DNA from 3 places in the Enterococcus sp. 2201sp1_2201st1_C11_2201SCRN_220225 genome. Region 1 is predicted to be linked to each of the others. Evidence: predicted binding sites of a transcription regulator. Region 1 holds the regulator's gene; each other region holds the start of a gene.
What was found. Region 1 encodes NrdR, which represses ribonucleotide reductase genes. Its sites were predicted from a motif close to ACACNATATATNGTGT; they were not measured.
Positions count from the first base shown of each region.

Region 2: nrdH (glutaredoxin-like protein NrdH) is a predicted target of NrdR. The motif match lies at 2,700-2,715, and genes of this name have one in related genera.
Region 3: nrdD (anaerobic ribonucleoside-triphosphate reductase) is a predicted target of NrdR. The motif match lies at 2,401-2,416, and genes of this name have one in related genera.

Region 1 is NZ_JBCOJC010000001.1:95,635-100,904, forward strand. It holds gene polA (DNA polymerase I) at 1-887, shown strand, start outside; gene mutM (DNA-formamidopyrimidine glycosylase) at 935-1,885, shown strand; gene coaE (dephospho-CoA kinase) at 1,885-2,502, shown strand; gene nrdR (transcriptional regulator NrdR) at 2,656-3,135, shown strand; gene AB5754_RS00470 (DnaD domain protein) at 3,152-4,534, shown strand; gene dnaI (primosomal protein DnaI) at 4,518-5,270, shown strand, end outside.
Region 2 is NZ_JBCOJC010000051.1:619-5,888, forward strand. It holds gene feoB (ferrous iron transport protein B) at 1-1,891, opposite strand, end outside; gene AB5754_RS11355 (ferrous iron transport protein A) at 1,888-2,358, opposite strand; gene nrdH (glutaredoxin-like protein NrdH) at 2,818-3,042, shown strand; gene nrdE (class 1b ribonucleoside-diphosphate reductase subunit alpha) at 3,152-5,270, shown strand, end outside.
Region 3 is NZ_JBCOJC010000027.1:16,672-21,941, reverse strand. It holds gene nrdD (anaerobic ribonucleoside-triphosphate reductase) at 61-2,259, opposite strand; gene AB5754_RS08475 (M42 family metallopeptidase) at 2,654-3,739, shown strand; gene AB5754_RS08470 (DUF389 domain-containing protein) at 3,925-4,932, shown strand; gene AB5754_RS08465 (MBL fold metallo-hydrolase) at 5,024-5,270, shown strand, end outside.

The DNA of each region.
Region 1 (5,270 bases):
AAATCCAGTCAACTTACGTGGAAGGCTTGTTGCGAGTAATTGCAGGAGATGGCAAAGTCCACACTCGTTACGTGCAAACATTGACCCAAACTGGACGGCTAAGCTCAGTAGACCCTAACTTGCAAAATATTCCAATTCGTCTGGAAGAAGGCCGTAAAATTAGAGAAGCCTTTGTTCCTCGTCATAAGGACTGGCTAATTTATTCTTCCGACTATTCCCAAATTGAATTGCGGGTCTTAGCTCATATTTCCAACGATGAACACTTAAAAGCCGCCTTTATTGAAGGACAAGATATCCATGCTTCTACCGCTATGCGCGTCTTTGGTATTGAAAAAGCCGAAGATGTGACGCCAAATATGCGCCGCCAAGCCAAAGCGGTCAATTTTGGAATCGTCTATGGGATATCTGATTATGGCCTGTCTCAAAATCTAGGCATTACCAGAAAAGCCGCACAACAATACATTGATACGTATTTTGAAAAATATCCTGGGGTAAAAACCTATATGGAAGATATTGTGCGGGATGCTAAAGACCAAGGCTTTGTAGAAACCTTATACCATCGTCGCCGGTATTTACAAGAGATTAATTCCCGGAACTTTAACCTCCGCAGTTTTGCGGAACGGACCGCCATTAATACACCAATTCAAGGAAGTGCCGCGGATATTTTGAAAATCGCCATGATTGATTTAGCAAAGCGAATGAAAGAAGCCAATTTAGAAACGGTGATGTTGTTACAAGTTCATGATGAATTAGTCTTTGAAGTACCAGAAAAAGAATTGGAAACCTTAGATAAACTGGTGAAAGACGTTATGGAAAACGCCGTAGCTTTACATGTTCCCTTAATCACCGATTCTTCTTGGGGACCAACTTGGTACGAAGCAAAATAGTTTTTAGGCTGGGGGCGTACTCCAGCCTGTTTTAAGGAGGCAAAAGGATGCCAGAATTACCTGAAGTGGAAACGGTACGTCAGGGATTAACTCAGTTGGTAGTTGGGAAGACGATTGCCAAAGTGTTGGTCTTATGGCCTAAAATTATTGAAAGCCCAGAAGTTAGTGCGTTTAGCCACAACTTAGTGGGACAAAAAATCAACGAAATTAGCCGTCGAGGAAAGTATTTGGTTTTTCATTTGACGGATTATGATTTAGTCAGTCATTTACGGATGGAAGGCAAGTATGAATTTTTCTCCGAGCCTTCTTCTGAGCTGGTGGCAGAAGAGATTACCGGTCAATTGACAGTACAAGAGCTACAAGATGCCTTTACTAAAGATGAACTCGGAGGATATCCTGTGACGAAACATACTCACGTGCTGTTTTTCTTTACCGATGGCAGTCAATTGCAGTATCACGATGTGCGCAAGTTTGGGCGAATGGCTTTATTACCAAAAGGGACGGCAGGTGATTACAAAGGAATCGCCCGTTTAGGTCCAGAGCCTACGCTAGAAGCCTTTACTTTGAAGGAATTTAAAGTAGGCCTATTAAAATCTCACAAAGCAATTAAGCCTTTATTACTGGATCAGCACTTGGTGACTGGTTTGGGGAATATTTATGTGGATGAGGCGTTGTGGCAGGCGAAAATTCATCCAGAACAACTGGCTAACACGTTAACGGATCAAGAAATTAGCAGATTACGTCTGGCAATCATTGATGTTTTAAAGAGAGCGGTGGCAGCTGGGGGTACTACGATTCGTACGTATCTAAATGCTTTAGGAGAAGCCGGGAAATTTCAGCTTTCATTGAATGTATACAGTCAGACGGGGAAACCTTGTCCAAGATGTGGCACACCAATTGAAAAAATTAAAGTGGCACAACGAGGCACTCATTTTTGTCCTACTTGTCAAAAACTACACCAAGGAAATGGGCGACTGGTTAAAAAGGGGGCGCGATAATGGCTTTTGTTTTAGGCGTTACTGGGGGAATTGCCACCGGAAAAAGCACGGTGGTCAATTTTTTTAAAGCACAAGGTTTTCCAGTAGTGGACGGTGATCAAATTGCCAGAGCGATTGTGGAACCGAAAATGCCTGCTTTAACGGATTTAACTAAGGCGTTTGGTTTGGAGATTCGTAAAGAAGGACAGTTAGACCGCAAGAAATTAGGCGAGATTGTTTTTGGCGATGCAAAAAAACGTCAGCAAATGGATCAAATTTTAGATGGTTATTTGCGCAAGGAGATTACGGATCAAATCAAGGAAGCTAGTAAGACTGCGCCACTGGTCATTGCGGATATTCCTTTACTTTATGAAGCGGATTACGGCCAATATATGGATCAAGTGGCAGTGGTGTACATTCCAGAAGAATTGCAACAAAAGCGCTTAATGGAGCGGGATCATTTGACTCCAGCAGAAGCAAAAAAACGCATGGACAGTCAGCTATCCATCGAAGAAAAACGGCAAAGAGCCGATATTCTTTTTGACAATCAAGGCACCATTGATAAAACAAAAGAGCAAGTACAATCCTGGCTTGATCAACAAGGATTCACAAAAAATCACGAAAAAATAAATGGATAACGTAAACCGGGACTTTCTAAGTTGAGTGGTCCCGGTTTTTCATGCGCCACTGCACACTTTTGATAACGTTTCTGTTATAATTATGCTAGGTTGTGTTACCGAAAATAAATTGTAAATTCAAGGAGATCCCTTTAAAGAAAAGAGGCTAGAACTATGCGTTGTCCGAAATGTCACCACAATTCAAGCCGAGTCATTGATAGTCGTCAAACTGATGATGGTCGCACCATTCGTCGTCGTCGAGAATGTGAAAATTGTGGCTTCCGCTTTACTACTTTTGAACGTTTGGAAGAAACGCCCTTACTGGTGATTAAAAAAGATGGGAAGCGAGAAGAATTTAACCGAGAAAAAATTCTTCGAGGGTTGATTCGTTCTGCAGAAAAACGGCCGGTAGCCATGGAACAGATGGAACAAATCGTGGACCATGTAGAAGCCCGGGTGCGTTCTTTAGGCGAAAATGAAGTCTCCACCACATTAATTGGAGAATATGTGATGGAAGATTTAAAAGACGTGGACGAAATTTCTTATATTCGTTTTGCCAGTGTATATCGTCAGTTTAAAGATATGTCAGTCTTTCTAAAAGAGCTTCAAGAAATCGTGGAGAAAGCCAAGGATCCAGAAGAATCAGGAAGTTGAGGAAACAGGCTTGGAAGTGAACAATGAATTAAAACCTAAAGATATTTATCATCCCTTTAAGGCTCGTCCTTTAACGAGTCAAGGGGAACAGGCATTGTATTATTTATATCAGCCAATTACAGGCTCTGATGCGATTAGTTTGTATTTTACGTTACTAGGGGATGCAGAAGATAGCCAAGAAGATTTTTTGCATATGGATGCCTTAAATGCCTTAGACATGGGATTGCCCCGCTTTTTAAGCGCCCGTCAGCGTCTTGAGGCCATTGGATTAATAAAAGTCTATGTCAAAGAAGAGGAAGAACTGGGTCAAGTTTATGCCTATGAGTTACTGGAACCTTTAGCTCCTACCGCATTTTTTCAAGAGGAAGCCTTGGCGGTGTTGTTGTTAAACAAAGTCTCACAATTTAAATTTCAACAACTCGCGAAACGCTTTGAGCCAAAAACTTTTTCCAAAACCGGTTACCGAGAAATCACACTGCGTTTTAGCCAGATTTTTGGTCAATTTGATCAAAAGAGTGCCCGAGAAGACGTAGCGCAATTTACTACCGGTTATCAAGACCAACGTGATAGCGCTCAATTAAAGGTGGACTTATCCGCTTTAGATTGGCAGTTCATCAAAGATTTTGGAGAGAAAAAATACATCGACCCTGCGTTATACACACCGGACTTACGAGAAAAGTTGACTTTTTATCACGAGTTTTATGGCTATAGAGAAATGGATTTGGTCGACTTAGTGGCCGAGGCAATCTCTTTAGAAACAGGGGAACTGTCTTTCAAAGAGCTGGAAAAACTGGCGCAAGAAAAAAGCCAAGTCCTGCCGATAAAAAACACGGAAGAGGCAATAGATGAGCCGGACCAAATCTTACGTCGAAAAAATATCTTTTTAGCTCAAGGCTATTCCGAAGCGGATTGGGAAGCCGTGCAAGTGGCCGAAGCCTATCCACCCTTAAAATACCTGCAAGAGTTAAAAAAAGCCAAGCGCAGTTTTGTAACTAAAAACGAAGAGTGGCTCTTAAAAGACTTGGTGGAAAAATCTCCACTGCCAAATCCAGTGATCAATCAATTGTTAAACTATGTTTTAGTAGATCAAAACAAAAGTGATTTAAATGCGCGCTTTGTCAATACCATTGCAACCGACTGGTCGGAAAAACAAATTGTCACGGCTATTGACGCCATAGCTTATGTGCGCCAGCGTAAACAAGAGCAAAAGGAACAAAAAGAGCAAAAACAAAGTAAACAAAATACTCGCTACAACAATCGTCCTCAGAAAAAAGAAACCTTGGAAGATTGGACGAAATACGATGTGACTCCGGCAGATCCAGCCCTAGAAGCAGAATTGGATCGCCAATTGAAAGAATTCTATCAGGAAGAAGGTGAAGAAAATGGAAGACGTGGGTAAAAACTTGCAAAAGATTATGAACCACGGTAACTATCAAGAGCGTTATGAAGAGATGATGGCAGCAGTCTTAGCGGATTCCGACGTGCAAGCTTTTCTGGAAAAGAATGCGGATCGCTTGACTGATGAAGACATTGTGCGCAGTTATTCTAAGCTCTATGAATTTGTTAAAGAAAAACGCAAATTCCAAGTACAAGACGCCACCATGCTGGCTCCAGGCTACGAACCTCAGTTGACTTTGAATTATCATTATGTAGACGTAGCCTATGTACCCACGGATGAACTGTTGAAAAAACGAGAACAAGAAGAAATTCGTCAACGGATTCAGACTTACGATATCCCCAAAGATGTGCGAAATGCCATGATGAAAACGGTGCACCGTACTCCGGAGCGAACCCAAATTATTTTGCAAATTTTGCAGTTTGTTAAAGACTATGCTGCAGATCCTCAAAACTTTCATAAAGGTTTGTATTTAGCCGGTGATGTGGGCCGTGGCAAGACTTACTTATTAGGAGCTATGGCCAATGAACTGGCCCAACGTGGGTTTCAAACCATGTTAGTCCACTATCCAACTTTTTCTTACAATGTGAAACGAGGCATTGCCGATAATAGTGTGAATGAAAAAATTGAACCAATTAAAAAAGCGCCGATTTTGGTTTTAGATGATGTAGGTGCAGATGCGATTACTTCTTGGACGCGAGATGAAGTTTTCGGAGTGATTTTGCAGTATCGTATGCAA
Region 2 (5,270 bases), on a different contig from region 1:
AACAAGGCGCACAGAGCAAGTTAAAGGCTAAGAAAGAATAAGCCGCTACAGGGGTTAAGGAAGCTCGTAAGGCACCCCAGATTTCTGTGCCATTTTCTGCTACTTCGTCTAAGCCACCGTAAAGCACGCCAAAGGTACCAATCACATTTTCTTTCGCAATCAAGCCGGTAATGGTTCCCACTGCTTCTTGCCAATGTCCCCAACCTAATGGCGTAAATAATGGTGCAATAATACGACCTAAGCCAGCCAAAATACTGCTTTCTTCCCCCACATTTTGCAACTGGAAGTTGTAACTAGAAGTAAACCAAATTACCAAACTAGAAACAAAGATAATGGTGGCTGCATTTTTCACAAAAGCCATTCCCCGATCTCTCACTTGATGGAGAACACTCTTTAATTGAGGCAAATGATACGCCGGCAATTCCATAATAAAAGGTGCAGGATCCCCAGCAAACATCCGGGTCTTTTTCAAGGCAATCCCTGATAAGACAATGGCACTAATGCCTAAAAAGTAAGCAGAAGGTGCTACCCAACTCGTATTAGGAAAAAAGGCCCCAGCAATTAAGGCGATAATCGGTAGTTTTGCCGAACAAGGCATAAAAGTAGTAATCATCGCCGTCATACGCCGATCTTTTTCGTTTTCAATGGTGCGGCTAGCCATAACTCCAGGTACCCCACAGCCTGTGGCAATTAACATCGGAATAAAGGATTTTCCTGAAAGGCCTAATTTTCTAAAAATCCGGTCCATAACAAAGGCAATTCGTGCCATATACCCACAATCTTCCAATAAAGAAAGACAGAAGAATAAAACCAACAGCTGAGGCAAAAAGCCGATTACCGCTCCGACACCTGCGACAATACCATTTAAGATCAAGTCTTGCATCCAAGGTGCCACATTTCCTGCCGCTAGCCAATTGCTAAGGTGATTAGGTACCACTTCGCCAAAGAGCACATCATTCACCCAGTCGGTCCCCATAACCCCAATGGTTTGAATGGACAAATAGTAGACTGCCCACATGACCAAAGCAAAAATCGGCAATGCCAAAATTCGATTGGTCACCACTTGGTCAATGCGATCAGAAACCGATAAGCGCAATTCGCCTTCTTCTGTTACACAGAGTTTCATTAAACGACTGATAAATTCATAGCGCTCATTCACTAAGATGCTATCACTGGTATCATCAAAGAGTTTTTCGGTAATCCCAATGATTTCTTCGATTTCTTTTAGCTGTAAAGGACTAGGGGAAAGTGCTGCTTGAGTTAAAGAGTCTCTTTCAAAGAGTTTAATGGCAAAATAGCGTGCTTGTTTTGTCGGCATGGTGTTGCCCATAACATCAATAATCTCACTTAAAGCGGCTTCTAAGCGTTCATCATAAGTCGGAAATTGCGGGACTTTCGGTTGTTTGTGGCTGTTTAAGACTTTGTGAACCCCTTGATCCAAGCCTTGTTTTTTCAAAGCGCTCATCCCGACTACATCCACGCCTAATCCATAAGCCAACTTGTCTAAGTTCAACTTGCGCCCTGATTTTTTGACAATATCCATCATATTGACCCCTAAAACTAAAGGCAAGCCAATTTCAATTAATTGAGTCGTCAAATACAAATTCCGCTCAATATTAGAACCATCAATAATATTTAAAATCGCATCTGGCTGATCTTGTAAAAGATAATCTCTAGCTACTACTTCTTCTGGAGTGTAAGGAGACAAGGAATAAATTCCCGGTAAATCTTGAATTAAGACTCCTTTGTCTTTTTTCAGTCGCCCGGATTTTCGTTCCACGGTAACCCCAGCCCAGTTGCCCACATATTGAGCGGAGCCAGTCAACTGATTAAAAATACTGGTTTTCCCACAGTTAGGATTACCTGCTAAAGCAATTTGCAGTTCACTCATGAGGTAACCTCCTTTTCTACCAAGATGTACTCCGCCTCGCTTTTTCGTAATGATAAGGCATATCCTCGCAAACTCAACTCAATGGGATCTCCTAATGGCGCAAGTTTTTTTACTGTGACTTGAACATTTTTCGTCAACCCCATGTCCATTAAGTGTCGTCTTACGGCACCTTCCCCAAAGACAGAGATGACTTTTCCTTGTTCTCCCACAGCCAATTCTCCCAAAGACAAAACTTCTGTCTGAGTGGTGACTTCTTTCACCTTGATTGCTTGTAAAATACTTTGATCCAAAGCTAAACGGGTCTTATGTAATAAAACAATGCCATTTGCTCCTTGTGTCTTCAATAAAATGACTTGACTACCACAAATTAACCCCAAATCCTGTAAATGTTTTTTTACTTCTGTTTGTTCTGGTACAGCAGTGACTTGGTAGGTTTTATGTGGTGTTGCCTCGCTTAATCTCCCCAAACTCTTCCCCCACTTTCTAAACAGTACTCCCTTAAATCGGGAATGATAATTATTCTCAATTAAACTTCTGCTTTGAGAATAGCGACAAATCATTGTTCTGTCAATGAAATTTCTGAATTTGTAATAATTTTCACATGTCTTTTTTGATAAACTTAACCTTTAATAAACAATCAGCCTGAGCTAGTATCGGTAATTCATTTTTTAAAAAAGCGTTGCGATTCGTTAAACTGTATAATTAAAAATGACAGTGTATAAAATGATTTTCAAAAAAATCTTGCTCTCGTAAGGTTTCCTCTCTTCTTTTGGTTTCAAAAAGAGTATTGGTACATCATTTTTATACACCACAATGTATAGTGGTTGTTCTATCAACAAACCACAAGATGTAGTGCATATCCTTTGACTTGCGGAAAAGGAAGATTATACTAGAATGTACCAAGGATGAATTTGGAGGAGTTACTTATGGAGATTACCTTATACTCAAAAAATAACTGTATGCAGTGCAAATTAACAAAACGTTTTTTAGCGGAACATCAAGTTTCCTTTAACGAAATCAATATTGACGAGCAACCAGAAGCAGTGGAAAGCCTAAAAGCAGCTGGGTTTCGTTCCGTGCCAGTTTTAAAGACCACCGATGCGGCTATTGTTGGTTTTCGTCCGGAAGAATTACGCCAACTAGTTTCTTAATTTTTCAACCAGATAAGATTCCCACAGACAATTGTGACGGGCTGGGGCAAGTTGTCCTAGTCTTTTTTACTGGTTTCAACCGCATAGATAATCGAAATGAGGGAAAATAATGAGTCTTAAAGACCTAAAAGATGTGAGCTACTATAAATTAAACAACGAAATCAATCGTCCGGTAAACGGTCAAATTCCTTTAAATAAAGACCAAGAAGCACTGACAGCCTTCTTAGCCGAAAACGTGGGACCAAATACTAAAAAATTTAGTACTACCCAGGAAAAATTGGATTATTTAGTGGCGGAAGATTTTCTAGAACCAGAATTTTTAGCCCAATATACCCCTGCTTTTTTAGACAAGCTTTATGCTTTTTTATATGAGCAAAATTTTCAATTTAAATCCTTTATGGCGGCTTATAAGTTTTATTCTCAATATGCGCTAAAAACCAACGATGGGGCTTTTTATCTAGAAGGCTATGAAGATCGAGTGGCGATCAATGCTTTGTACTTTGCCAACGGAGATGAAGACTTAGCCATGGGCTTGGCAGATGAAATGATTCATCAGCGCTACCAGCCTGCGACCCCGTCATTCTTAAATGCCGGCAGAAAACGCCGAGGTGAATTGGTTTCTTGTTTTCTAATTCAGATTACCGATGATATGAACTCCATCGGACGCGGCATTAATTCTGCCTTGCAACTATCTCGTATTGGTGGCGGTGTGGGGATTACTTTATCCAATTTGCGAGAAGCCGGAGCGCCGATTAAAGGGTACGAAGGAGCAGCCAGCGGGGTGATGCCGGTAATGAAGCTCTTTGAAGATAGCTTTAGTTATTCCAATCAACTAGGCCAACGCCAAGGAGCCGGCGTAGTTTATCTTAACGTCTTTCATCCCGACATCATCAATTTCTTATCTGCAAAAAAAGAAAATGCCGATGAAAAAATCCGGGTAAAAACATTGTCACTAGGAGTTTTAGTTCCAGATAAATTTTACCAATTAACCGCTGAAAACAAGGAGATGTATCTCTTTAGTCCTTACAGTGTGGAATTAGAATACGGCGTGCCATTTTCCTATGTGGACATCACCAAAGAATACGACAATTTAGTAGCCAATCCAAAAATCCGCAAGACTAAGATTAAAGCACGGGATTTGGAAAATGAAATTTCTAAACTCCAACAAGAATCCGGCTACCCTTATATTGTCAATATCGACACGGCCAACAAGGCAAATCCTATTGATGGCAAGATTATTATGAGCAACCTCTGTTCAGAAATTTTACAAGTCCAACAGCCTTCTGTGATTAATGGTGCTCAAGAATACGAGGTTTTAGGCACAGATATCTCGTGTAATTTAGGTTCTACTAATATCGTCAATTTAATGAAAAGCCCCGATTTTGGTCAATCGGTTAAAAACATGACCCGAGCATTGACGTATGTCACCGACCACTCAGAAATTGATGTTGTCCCTTCCATTGTAAAAGGCAATCAAGAAGCTCATACCATCGGCTTAGGTGCCATGGGACTGCACACTTACTTTGCTAAAAATCATATAGAATACGGTTCTTTAGAGGCTATTGAATTTACCGATATTTACTTTATGTTGTTAAACTACTGGACACTAGTGGCATCTAATCAAATCGCCCAAGAACGTGGCCAAAGTTTTGTAGGCTTTGAAAAATCAAAATACGCCGACGGAACTTATTTTGATAAATATACCGCGGGACAGCACCTGCCAAAATCCGAAAAAGTCAAAGCACTCTTTGAAGGAATCTTTATCCCTGAGGCTAAGGATTGGCAAGACTTGCAAGCCAAAGTCCAAGCTACCGGCCTTTACCATCAAAATCGTCTAGCTGTAGCACCAAATGGTTCAATTTCGTATATTAATGACACCAGCGCTAGTCTTCATCCCATTACTCGCATGATTGAAGAACGGCAAGAAAAGAAAATCGGCAAAATTTATTATCCAGCAGCTTACTTGTCCAATGACACTATTCCTTATTACAAATCGGCCTATGACATGGATATGCGCAAAGTAATTGATGTCTATGCTGCAGCCCAAACCCACATCGACCAAGGGATGAGCTTGACCTTGTTTATGCGTTCCGAAATTCCCGCAGGTTTATATGAATGGAAAACGAAGACGACCAAACAAACTACCCGGGACTTGAATATTTTGCGTCACTACGCTTTTCATAAAGGAATCAAGTCGATTTACTACGTGCGGACTTTCACCGACGATC
Region 3 (5,270 bases), on a different contig from region 1:
CTTTCTTTCAATCTACAAAAAAGGTCGAGGCGCGGTGCCCCGACCTTAGTTCAATTTCGTTTATTTCATGTGTTTTACGCGGCTAGAGATTTCTTTGTGACGGCCGTGAACCATTGGCCGGGCTTGAGGGTTGCCTAAGTAACCACATGTCCGTTTTACCACGTCACAAGTTTTCGGGTCGTGGTTGCCACATTGAGGACATTCAAAGCCCCGTTCGGTAGGGGTGAAGTCTCCTTCATAGCCACATTCATAACAGTGGTCAATAGGAGTGTTGGTTCCGAGATAACCGATTTTATCGTAGGAATAATCCCAAACAGCTTCCAATGCTTTCGGATTTTGTTGCAAGACAGGGTATTCACAGTAATGAATGAACCCACCGGAACAATATTTTGGATAATCTTTTTCAAAGTCCAATTTTTCAAATGGTGTCGGATTTTTCCGCACGTCATAGTGGAAGCTATTGGTGTAGTATTCTTTATCAGTAATGTCTTTGACTACACCAAATTTTTCCGTATCCAAGCGACAGAAACGATCCGTCAAGCTTTCAGATGGAGTAGAGTAGACGCTAAAGTGGTAGCCATATTCATCCCCCCAAAGATCCGTGTGAGCTTTTAGTTCTTTGACGATGGACAATGTGAATTCCTTAGCTTCAGGATTGTTTTCCCATTCACCACCGTAAAAGGCAGAGGCTACTTCGTAAAGGCCGATATAGCCAAGGGAAACTGTAGCTCGTTTGTTTTTAAAGAGTTCGTTGACTGCATCTGCTCGGTTCAGGCGTTTGCCAAAAGCACCATACATATACAAAATTGGCGCATTGGCAGGAATTGCTTCTTTACAACGTTCCACGCGATAAACTAGGGCATCTTTAGCGATGGCGAGGCGTTCTTCCAAAAGACTCCAGAATTTGTCCAAATCTCCGCCAGCTTCTAGGGCAATCCGTGGCAAGTTCATGGTAACCACACCAAGGTTCATCCGGCCCACATTAACTTCTTCGCCGTTCTCATCTTTCCAACCTTGTAAGAAGGAGCGACAGCCCATTGGCACTTTGAAGCTCCCGGTAAGTTCCACGATTTTGTCGTAGTTTAAAATATCAGGATACATGCGTTTTGTGGCACATTCTAAGGCCAATTGTTTAATGTCATAGTTTGGGTCAGTGGCATTGGAGTTGACGCCTTTTTTAATACTGAAAATTAATTTAGGGAAGATGGCTGTGCGTTTTTCGCTGCCGAGACCGTTGATGCGGATTTGCAAAATCGCCCGTTGTATTTCCCGTTCAAACCAGCTTGTTCCTAGACCGAAACCAAGAGATGTGAAAGGTGTTTGGCCATTGGAAGTAAACAAGGTATTGATTTCATATTCCAAACTTTGCATGGCATCGTAAATGTCTTTGCGGGTTTTTTCTTTGGCAAAGGCTTCTTGTTTTTCTTTCGTGTCGATCCAGCGTTTGGCATCATTCATGTGTTTTTCGTAGTTCAATTCCGCAAAAGGTGCCAAAAGTTCGTCGGTACGGTCAGCAGAACAGCCGCCGTATTGGCTGGAAGCTACATTGGCTATGATTTGAGAAATTTGGGCTGTGGCAGTTTGGATAGATTTTGGTGATTCCACGTCCGCATTGCCGATTTTAAAGCCGTTGTTTAACATGCCTTTAAAGTCGATTAAACAGCAGTTGGTCATTGGGGTGTAGGGATGGTAATCCAAGTCATGGTAGTGAATGTCCCCTTTTTGATGGGCGTTGGCCACATGGGGCGGCAACATTTTCAGACCAATGGACTTGCCCACGATACCGGCAGTTAAATCCCGTTGCGTATTAAAAACATCGCTGTCTTTATTAGCATTTTCATTGACCACAGTGCGGTCTTTGTTGATGAGTTTACCAATAGTGAAATTAATATCTGTGGCCCGGCTGCGAGCAAAATCCCGTTGTGTCCGGTAACTAATATAAGCTTCTGCCAGTTCGTATTCGTTCTTTTCCAAGAGAATGTGTTCCACAATGTTTTGGATTTCATAAATCTTGACATTTTCCGTGAAGCGTTCAGCAATTTCAGCATCCACTCGTTCTACAATGTCTAAAATCCGTTCGTGATCTAAAGGAGATAAGGGTTGATTGTTTACCGATTCTTTTTTGGCTTTCACCAAAGCATCGTAAATTTTTTGATCGTCAAAAGCCATGGTGCGGCCGTCTCGTTTGATGATTTTCATTTGGCTCAGGCGGGGCAAAACCGTCTTGGTTGCGCTGGTCTCATTTTGGATTTCCATCATAAGTCATCTCTCCTTATTTGTGGTACAAAAAAACTTGATAATGTTTCGTTAGACGAAACAATCTTCATGTATTATCATAGCGGAAAATAAAAGAAGTGGCAACCTATATGTAGTGCCATTTTTAATTAAATTTATGACGTAACACAATATGTTGGGGGTTTATCAAACATAAAAAACCTGAGAGCAGGAGCTGCCATCAGGTTTCATCACGTGTTCTATCATCTCAAATAACAGACAAAAAAGCAAAGGAAAAATTGTAAAAATTGCTAGGCACTTTGAAGAAAATTTTCGGTGAAAGTTTCCCTAGTTTTTGGTAAAAGTTTCCTGTCGAATTGTGGCGCAAAACAAGGGAAGTGGTATAATGGCACATGACCAAATACAAAGGAGAAAGTCCATGCTTGATAAAAAAGATGAACAACTATTGATTGACTTAACCACTGCCCGGGGCGTTCCTGGTAATGAAGAAGAGGTTCGAGAAATCTTTAAAGAATATGCGAAACCCTTTGCGGAAGATATTTTCTTTGATGGTTTAGGTAGCGTAATTGCCAAACATGTAGGAGCTGGTGGTGGACCAAAAATTTTCATTTCCGGCCATATGGATGAAGTGGGCTTTATGGTAACCCGCATTACCGAAAAAGGTTTTATTGAATTCCAAACTTTAGGTGGCTGGTGGGGCCAAGTGATGCTAGCTCAAGAAGTGGAAATCAAAACCCAAGAAGGCAAATTAATTCATGGGGTAACCGGTTCGAAACCACCTCATGTCTTAAGTCCAGAAGCTCGGAACAAACCTTACGATATGAAAGATATGTTTATTGATATCGGTGCTACAAGTGCCGACGAAGTCAAAAGCTGGGGCGTGCGCCCGGGGGACATGATTACTCCTTATATCCAATACAAACGTCTAAACGACAGCAAGTACTTGCTAGCAAAAGCCTGGGATAACCGTGTGGGAACGGCGGTATCCTTGCGAGTGTTGGAAAACCTTGCCAAAGAAGGTCATCCAAACTGTCTTTTTGCGGGCAGTGATGTGATGGAAGAAGTAGGCCTTAGAGGAGCGCGGACTAGCACTCATTTGGTCAATCCAGATATCGCCTTTGCTTTGGATACAGGCACGGCTGGAGATACTCCGGGGATGACCACAAAAGAAGCGGATTCCGTTTTAGGAGAAGGCCCACAAATCTTGATTTTCGATGCTTCTATGGTTCCCCATAAAAAATTGTTGAACTTTGTGATCAATGTGGCAGAAGAAATGGAAATTCCATTCCAATATACAGTGATTTCCGGTGGTGGTACTGACGCCGGACAAATGCATCTGACTCGTGACGGGGTGCCATCTATTGCCATTACCGTGCCCGTTCGATACCTTCATTCTCATACTTCGGTGATCCATGAAGATGATTATTTGAACACGGTGAAATTAGTGACAGAAGTAGTCAAACGCCTAGACGACGAAACAGTGGCCAACTTACGCAGCTATTAAAATGACCAACGCCCTTCCACTTGTGGGAGGGCGTTTTTATCTTTTGAAAACTAGGATATGCCTAGATATAGAGTATATCAGGTGTCTTTCTCAGAGCTACAGGGTAGAATGAATGTATCAGATAAGTAGGAGGGAGTAAGGTGGAAAACGTAGAATATAGTGTGACAGAGTTTCGTGAGAAGTTGATGTCAGATATTGAGATTAAAGCCAGTGATTCGGTTATTTTAATGTGTGCAATTTTAATCGCTTCCATTGGCTTAAACATGAATTCAATTCCAGTTATCATTGGTGCGATGCTAATTTCTCCCCTAATGTCGCCTTTATTATGTATTGGTTATGGACTTTCTGTGCTCGATTTTGCTATGGTAAAAAAGGCGGTAAAATTACTTTTAGTAGAAGTGGGAGTTAGTTTGACAGTGGCGATGATCTATTTCTTGCTATCGCCGATTACTTATGCAAGTAATGAAATCATCGCCCGCACCGCACCCACAATTTGGGATGTCATCATTGCCTTTTCTGGTGGGCTAGCTGGAATCATCGGGGCCAGAAAAAAAGGCAGTAACAATATTGTCCCCGGCGTTGCGATTGCCACCGCCTTAATGCCACCTGCCTGTACAATTGGGTATTCGATTGCGAGTAGAAATTTTGATTATTTCACCGGATCTGCTTATTTATTTATCATTAACTGTGCCTTCATCATTATTGCGACTTTTATCGGAATTCGTTTTATGCGCTTTCCCAGGGCTAACAACGTTACAAATAAAGACACGCGGAAAGTTCGTTATTTTCTAATTATTTTGTCCTTATTGATTGTAATCCCGAGTATTTTTTCAGCATCGGTGTTGGTCAAGGAAAGTATCCAAAAATCGGCAGTTAATCAATTAATCAACGAAGAATTTTCCGATTATATTATTTTGAATCAGGATTATGATCAAAAAAAAGAGACGCTGACGTTATCGGTATCAGGAGAGCATCTGACTCCAACAGAAGTTGAGGAGATTCAAGCAGAATTACCTGAATACGGATTGGAGGATGTGACGTTAAACATCGATCAAATTCCGAATCTTTCTAACTTGACGGGAGATCAAGTAACTAAATACTTAGATCAATACGTTAAAAGTCGTTTAAATAAAGAAAATGCACGAGATCCAGAATCCCAAAAAGAAGAATCAACTGGCGATTCTACCAACTGATTATCGGTAGAGTTGGCAATCTCGTTGCCAACACTTGTCTTTATTTTGTGCTAAAGTAAGAGAAAATCATGAACAGAAAGAAGGACTATTTATGAAGCTGACAGTTTTAGGCTGTTTAGGGGCTTATCCCTATAATGGCGAAGGAACTACGGGGTATCTGTTGCAATCTGGTAATTTTTCTGTGTTATTAGATTGTGGGAGTACTACCTTGGTACAATTGGAGAAAATTTTCGATCCTTTAAAGTTAGATGCAGTGATTTTAACTCATTACCATCATGATCACATTGCGGATCTAGGGGTGTTGCAATACTATTGGCAGCTACATCCGGAGCGCAATC